Mucilaginibacter gracilis: one gene and its partner. The protein of the gene in region 1 binds, or shares a complex with, the protein of each later gene. Links are inferred from orthologs where the notes say so. Each region holds a gene or a part of one and is shown in the gene's direction. Other genes may lie near its edges.

Region 1 (3,702 bases):
TTTTATGCCACATTTTATTTTATGTTAATAAAATGGCGATAAACGATGTATGTATTACTATACACAGCCGTAAGACATCCCCGATAAGGCATTTGTAAATTCGGCTCATTTTTTACCCCCTTATACCCCCTTTATTGGTTAACTACGTAATGAAAAAGGCAGCAAGTAATTACCTAAAAGCTACCAAGGTTTTTAAAGCTTTAGATGGTTAACAAATGCTGTTGCATTTACTTGTATAAATAAAAAACAAATACTACCTTTGCACCTCAATTAACAAAAGTATTAACGCTTTAATATTATTTACGTAATGTATTTAAGTAACGAATGGAAATCAGAGATTTTCGCAAAACATGGTAGCGTAGCTACAAACACAGGTTCAACCGAAGGGCAAGTAGCTTTATTTACAGCTCGTATTGCTCACCTAACCGGCCACTTAAAGAAAAACAAAAAAGATTTTTCTACACAGTTGTCTCTTCAAAAATTAGTAGGTAAACGCCGTGGTTTGTTAGCTTACCTATACAAAAAAGATATTAACAGGTACCGTGCCATTATCAAGGCTTTAGAGCTGCGCGATATTATTAAGTAAATATTTTCAAAAATCAATAAAAAAGCCATCGCATATGCAGATGGCTTTTTTACTTTTGTTCCTAAACAAAATACACCATATACAATTGCTGCATTCTAAAGATGAAAAATGCAGTTTAACAAAAAAGAAGATGAGTTTAAACGTAATTAAAAAAGTGATCGATTTAGGTGATGGCCGCACTATCGAGATCGAAACAGGAAAACTGGCCAAACAAGCCGATGGCTCTGTAGTGATAAAAATGGGTGATACCATGTTATTAGCTACAGTAGTATCATCAAGGGATGCAAAAGAAGGTGTTGATTTTTTACCACTTTCGGTTGATTATCAGGAAAAATACGCTGCTACTGGCCGTATCCCTGGTGGATTTTTACGCCGCGAGGCTCGCTTGTCCGACTATGAGGTTTTGATTTCGCGTTTGGTTGACCGTGCATTGCGCCCGATGTTCCCGAGTGATTATCATGCCGATACCCAGGTGATGATTTCGTTAATATCTGCCGATAAAGATATTATGCCCGATTGTTTAGCTGGTTTAGCTGCATCAGCAGCCTTATCTTGCTCAGATATTCCGTTTAACGGCCCTATATCCGAAGTACGCGTAGCTAAAGTTGATGGTAAATTAGTTATCAACCCAACTTTAACGCAATTGCAAACTGCCACTTTAGAGTTTATAGTTGCAGGTAGCGAGTACGATATTAACATGGTAGAAGGCGAAAGCGCCGAGATACAAGAAGCTGAACTGGTTGAGGCTATTAAATTTGCACATACTGCTATTAAAATACAATGTTTAGTTCAAAAGGAATTAACTGCCGAACTTAACAAAACCGAAAAACGCGCTTACAGTCACGAGCATAGCAATGAAGAGCTTAAAAAAGCTATTTACGCTGCAACATACGATCAGGTTTACGCCGTAGCCAGTGCTGCATCAGGTAAAGACGAGCGTGGTGCTAAGTTTAAAGAAGTTAGAGATACCTACATTGCAACTTTAGGTGAGATAGATGACATCACTAAATCGTTAGCAAAAAAATACTATCACGATGTTGAGTACGATGCTATCCGTAACCTAGTTTTAGACGAAGGCAAACGTTTAGACGGCCGTACAACTACACAAATACGCCCTATATGGAGTGAAGTTGGATATTTGCCATCTGCTCACGGTTCGGCTGTATTTACCCGTGGCGAAACTCAATCGTTAACTACCGTTACCTTAGGTGCTAAGGATGATGAGCAAATGATTGATGGTGCGTTTATTAACGGTTACCAAAAATTCTTGTTGCATTACAATTTCCCTGGTTTCTCAACCGGCGAAGTTCGCCCTAACAGGGGAGCAGGCCGTCGCGAAATTGGTCATGGTAACTTGGCTATGCGTTCGTTAAAACGTGTATTACCTGCCGAAAACGAAAACCCTTACACTATCCGTATCGTTTCTGATATATTAGAATCAAACGGATCATCATCAATGGCTACGGTTTGCGCCGGTACATTAGCTTTGATGGATGCCGGTATTAAAATTACCAACCCGGTATCAGGTATCGCTATGGGTTTAATTACCAACGAAATGGGTACTAAGTACGCTATCCTTAGCGATATTTTGGGTGATGAAGATCACCTGGGCGATATGGATTTTAAAGTAACAGGTACCAAAAATGGTATTGTTGCCGTACAAATGGATTTGAAAATCAATGGTTTATCATACGAAGTTTTAACTAACGCGCTAAACCAGGCTAAAGAGGGCCGTTTACATATTTTAGGCGAGATGGCTAAAACCCTTACCGCACCTCGCGAAGATTACAAATCGCACGCTCCGCGTATTGTATCAATGCGTATTGATAAAGAATTTATAGGAGCCATTATTGGTCCCGGTGGAAAGATTATTCAGGAAATGCAACGTGAAAGCGGCGCAACCATCTCTATCGAAGAAAAAGATAACCAGGGTATCATCCAGATATTTGGTGATAACAAAGAATCTATCGACAAAGCTGTTACCCGCATCCGCCAAATAGTTGCCAAACCAGAGGTTGGCGAAATTTACGAAGGCAAGGTTCGTTCAATTATGCCTTTTGGTGCATTTGTTGAAATTATGCCAGGTAAAGATGGTTTGTTGCATATATCAGAAATTGACCACAAACGCATTGAAACAATGGACGGTATTTTTGAAATTGGCGACGAAGTGAGAGTGAAACTTTTAGATGTTGATAAGCAAGGTAAATTAAAACTATCGCGCAAAGCTTTATTGCCGCGCCCGGAAGCACCTGCTAAAAACTAATACTTATTAAATTAAAAGCAAAAACCTCCCGTAACGGAGGTTTTTGCTTTTATATGCCTTAATATGATGACGAATAGGTAAGAATTTGTTGCAATATATAGGAAATTGCATTTTTTTTTAAAAACTTGCAAACATTTTTACGTGTATTTTATTTCACCTAAGTAAAGCTATAACTAATATAAACCTAATAACCGATCTCTCTGTTTGATACAAATGATACCAACACCAACTGATCCATTAGGTTTTTTAAACAATTCCTCGGCCGATCCGCCCCGGAGGACTAACGATCAGACAGATTTAATACAAGATCTGTTGTATGAAATTATCCGGGTTAAGGATCTCATCAAATATTACGATGCCATACCAAATGGTGCCGGGCAGTTGGGTTCGTCTATCCTCACCGAACTGGTTGCCGAGGCTTATAAATCGTTAGTAGATTACGATACTGTTTTAATGAAAAAGTATTACGATTTGCTTTTAAATTGTGATTGATCAATGCTTTTTACGGCATTTTATCCAATTCAAAAAACTGCTTAGTTTTTATATAACTTCTTCAAAGCATCAATTTTTGTTGCTTGGTATGGCACAAAAAGCTTGCGCAATGCGGTTACAAAACGCATAGTTTTAAAATTTTGCGTAAGTTTGGCCGCATGAAACATCTGCTTTCCCCATCCATATTAACGGCTAATTTCGCCAATTTACAAACCGACATTGAGATGCTTAACCAAAGCGAAGGCGATTGGATACATGTTGATGTGATGGATGGCGTTTTTGTGCCCAATATATCTTTTGGTTTCGCGGTAATAAAGGCCATTAAACAATATGCCCAAAAACCATTGGATGTGCATTTGAT
Region 2 (3,350 bases), 1.1 Mb from region 1 along the record:
GTGGCCCTAACGGCAAGTAGAGAAAAGAATAAAGAGTTTGATGAGAAGCTTCGTGTATTGAAGCTTGCCAAGTCGTTTTCAGAAACAAATGAGAAAACCCTTGACATCAAGCAAAAAATTAACGAATTTGTGCGGGAAATAGATAAGTGTATTGTATTGCTTAAAAAGTAATACAAAAAAGTGAAAATGCTCAATGGGAGAAATCTCCATAAAAATAAATATTGCTGACAGAGTTTACCCTTTAAAGGTAAACATGGAAGAGGAAGAGATAATACGCAGAGCTGCTAAACTGATTAACGACCGGGTAAAAGAATACCAGGAAAATTACGCAGTTAAGGATAAGCAAGACCTGCTATCGATGTGTGTGCTACACTACGCTACAGCGGCTTTAAAGGCCGAAAAGAGGGTAGGAGTAGAGGATGTAGAGGTGGCAGAGCGGGTTTACCAGTTGGATAGTTTGTTAACGGAGTTTTTCTCAAAGTAATAACGTTCTTTACACATACAAAGCATATTAAAAATTTAGCCGCAGTTAAATTTTTAAGTTTCACTATTTATAAACTTAACACTTCAATATCAGCGAAGGCAGGTGAGGATGTACGTTATTTCGTCATGATTTAACGATGATCCGGCTTTCAAAACATTATCGAAGTTTAGTAATACATGAGGCTTAAAATTTAGTTGCGGTTTTTTTATTTCATACCAATTATATCATGAACATATTATATTTAATTATCGGGCTTTTAGTGGGCGTTGTTACTGGCGTTCCTATCGGCCGTTTTTTACTCAGAAAACTCTTTAAAGATCAGGAAATAGCAGCACAGTCTAAGGTAAAAAAAATACTGAAGGAAGCTGAAAACGATGCCGACATATTAAAGAAGAACCGCCTGCTTGAAGCAAAAGAAAAGTTTTTGCAAATGAAAGCCGAGCATGAGCAGGAAGTAAACTCTAAAAACAACGCCATTAACCAGCGCGAAAATAGTTTAAAGCAAAAGGAGCAATCGTTAAACCAAAAGCTCGAAAATGCTAATCGCCGCGATCAGGAAGTGGAAAACGTGAAGAAAAACCTGGAAAAACAAACCGATATTGCCATTAAAAAGCAGGAAGAGGTTGAGTTGTTAAAAAATCAGCACGTACAACAGTTAGAAAACATAGCTGGCCTATCTGCCGAAGAAGCCAAAAACCAATTGGTTGATAACCTGCGCGAAGAGGCCCGTACCAAAGCCATGATGCAGATTAAGGATATTGTTGACGAAGCTAAGTTAACCGCTACCAAGGAAGCTAAAAAGATAGTTATCCAAACTATCCAACGTACCGCTACCGAAAGTGCTATCGAAAACACGGTATCCATCTTCAATATTGATAACGACGAGGTAAAGGGCCGTATTATTGGCCGCGAAGGCCGCAACATCCGTGCGCTGGAAGCCGCTACCGGTATCGAGATCATTGTTGATGATACTCCGGAAGCTATCATCCTATCCGGTTTTGACCCCGTTAGGCGCGAAATTGCCCGTTTAGCCATGCACCGCTTAGTTACCGACGGGCGCATACACCCGGCACGTATTGAAGAGGTGGTTGCCAAAACCAAAAAGCAAATTGAAGAAGAAATTGTTGAAATAGGCGAGCGTACCGTGATTGATTTAGGCATTCACGGCCTGCACCCCGAACTGATACGTATGGTTGGCCGTATGCGTTACCGCTCATCATACGGGCAAAATTTGTTGCAGCACTCGCGCGAGGTTGCTAACTTTTGCGCCACTATGGCTGCCGAATTGGGCCTTAATGTTAAATTGGCCAAACGCGCAGGCTTACTGCACGATATAGGCAAGGTGCCTGATGATAACCCCGAATTGCCACACGCTATTTTAGGTATGCAACTGGCCGAGAAATATAAAGAACACCCCGAAGTTTGCAACGCCATTGGTGCCCACCACGATGAAGTGGAAATGACGAGCATGATATCGCCCATCATTCAAGCTTGCGATGCCATATCGGGCGCACGCCCTGGCGCACGCCGCGAAGTTGTTGAAAGCTACATTAAACGTTTAAAAGAGCTCGAAGAACTGGCACTGTCGTACCCGGGTGTCGAAAAAACCTTTGCTATACAAGCCGGCCGCGAGTTGCGCGTTGTTGTAGAAAGCGAAAAAATAAGCGATGCCCAGTCGGAAATATTGGCTGCCGATATTTCAAACCGCATTCAAACCGAAATGACCTATCCCGGCCAGATCAAGGTTACCGTTATCCGCGAAACCAGGTCGGTAGCGTTTGCTAAGTAACAGCCTCGTATAACCCTCTCCAAAAGGAGAGGTCTTTTTAATATGGCAAATACAAAAAAAAATAAATCAGCATCCAAAAGCCTCCCCCTTGGGGAGGTTGCAGGGTCTGTTCGCCAGGTTGATGTTTATTTTAACAAATACGCCGACAGCCATCAAAACCACAGCAACGAGTTAATTCATTGGGTATGCGTACCGCTTATTGTATTCAGCTTGCTGGGTTTGGTATGGTCAATTCCATTTCCGCACATCGGCTTTTTGGGCAGGTACAATGGGTTTGTTAATTGGGCGTCGTTCCTCATCGCTTTTTCTATTTACTACTATTACCGTTTGTCGCCTGTGTTATCCTACTGTATGTTGTTGCTAATCTTTATCTTTAGTTATTTTATAATCGGGTTAGAAAACTGGCAGCATGCGGGTGGCCCTATGCTATGGCAATCATGTTTGGTTGTTTTTGCGCTTTCTTGGGTGGGGCAGTTCATCGGCCATAAAATAGAAGGCAAAAAACCTTCATTTTTTGATGATATTAAGTTTTTGCTCATCGGCCCAATATGGCTGCTGCATTTTGTCCTGCTTAAACTAAAAATTAAGTATTGATCGATTTTCAATTTCGGACGTTTAATTTGGGATATTTTTAATTTGCTAACTTGCTTCCCGTGCCTAACCCTTCCCTTCGGCTTTACCTTGTTGACTCCCAACTCTCTAATTCCGACTTTAGTCTTCCCATTCTCAACTCCTTAGTCAATGTTAAATCAATGTTAAAAATAGGTTGAAATTACATTAAAACATAGCGGTCAATTTCCTCTAAAAATAATGTTGCATTAACATATACTTAATGTGCCAGGGCAACCTTTGTGCTCAAATCAATATACAAAATCAAGCACAATGAAAAAACTTTACCTATTAGCCTTAACACTCGTAATACTCGGTATAACGGGCGTGGCAAATGCGCAAATTACCAGTGCAATAATCAGTGGTAAAATTGTCGATCAAAAAGGTCAAACAATCCCTGGCGCATCTATTGTAGCTGTAAATACCAGCACAGGCACCAAATACGGTACCCAAAGTAATGCCGACGGA

What was found. The genes of interacting proteins can lie anywhere in the genome.
Region 2: pnp (region 1) and rny share a complex: the UniProt entries of both Bacillus subtilis proteins name them as parts of the possible RNA degradosome complex. The link is inferred for Mucilaginibacter gracilis from one-to-one orthologs.

The regions. Positions count from the first base shown.
Region 1 is NZ_RBKU01000001.1:3,821,643-3,825,344, forward strand. Bases 299-3,282 are described here. They hold pnp (polyribonucleotide nucleotidyltransferase), read left to right. Parts: upstream 299-716; coding sequence 717-2,849; downstream 2,850-3,282. Other genes in these bases: rpsO (30S ribosomal protein S15), read left to right, coding at 308-586; BDD43_RS16910 (hypothetical protein), read left to right, coding at 3,063-3,282. Also shown: more of BDD43_RS16910, read left to right, coding at 3,283-3,341; rpe (ribulose-phosphate 3-epimerase), read left to right, coding at 3,500-3,702. UniProt on the Bacillus subtilis protein: Involved in mRNA degradation. Catalyzes the phosphorolysis of single-stranded polyribonucleotides processively in the 3'- to 5'-direction. Necessary for competence development in Bacillus subtilis.
Region 2 is NZ_RBKU01000001.1:2,714,612-2,717,961, forward strand. Bases 1-2,991 are described here. They hold rny (ribonuclease Y), read left to right. Parts: upstream 1-710; coding sequence 711-2,273; downstream 2,274-2,991. Other genes in these bases: BDD43_RS11665 (hypothetical protein), read left to right, coding at 1-171; BDD43_RS11670 (cell division protein ZapA), read left to right, coding at 194-484; BDD43_RS11680 (Mpo1 family 2-hydroxy fatty acid dioxygenase), read left to right, coding at 2,316-2,867. In the rest of the region: BDD43_RS11685 (TonB-dependent receptor), read left to right, coding at 3,156-3,350. UniProt on the Bacillus subtilis protein: Endoribonuclease that initiates mRNA decay. Initiates the decay of all SAM-dependent riboswitches, such as yitJ riboswitch. Involved in processing of the gapA operon mRNA, it cleaves between cggR and gapA.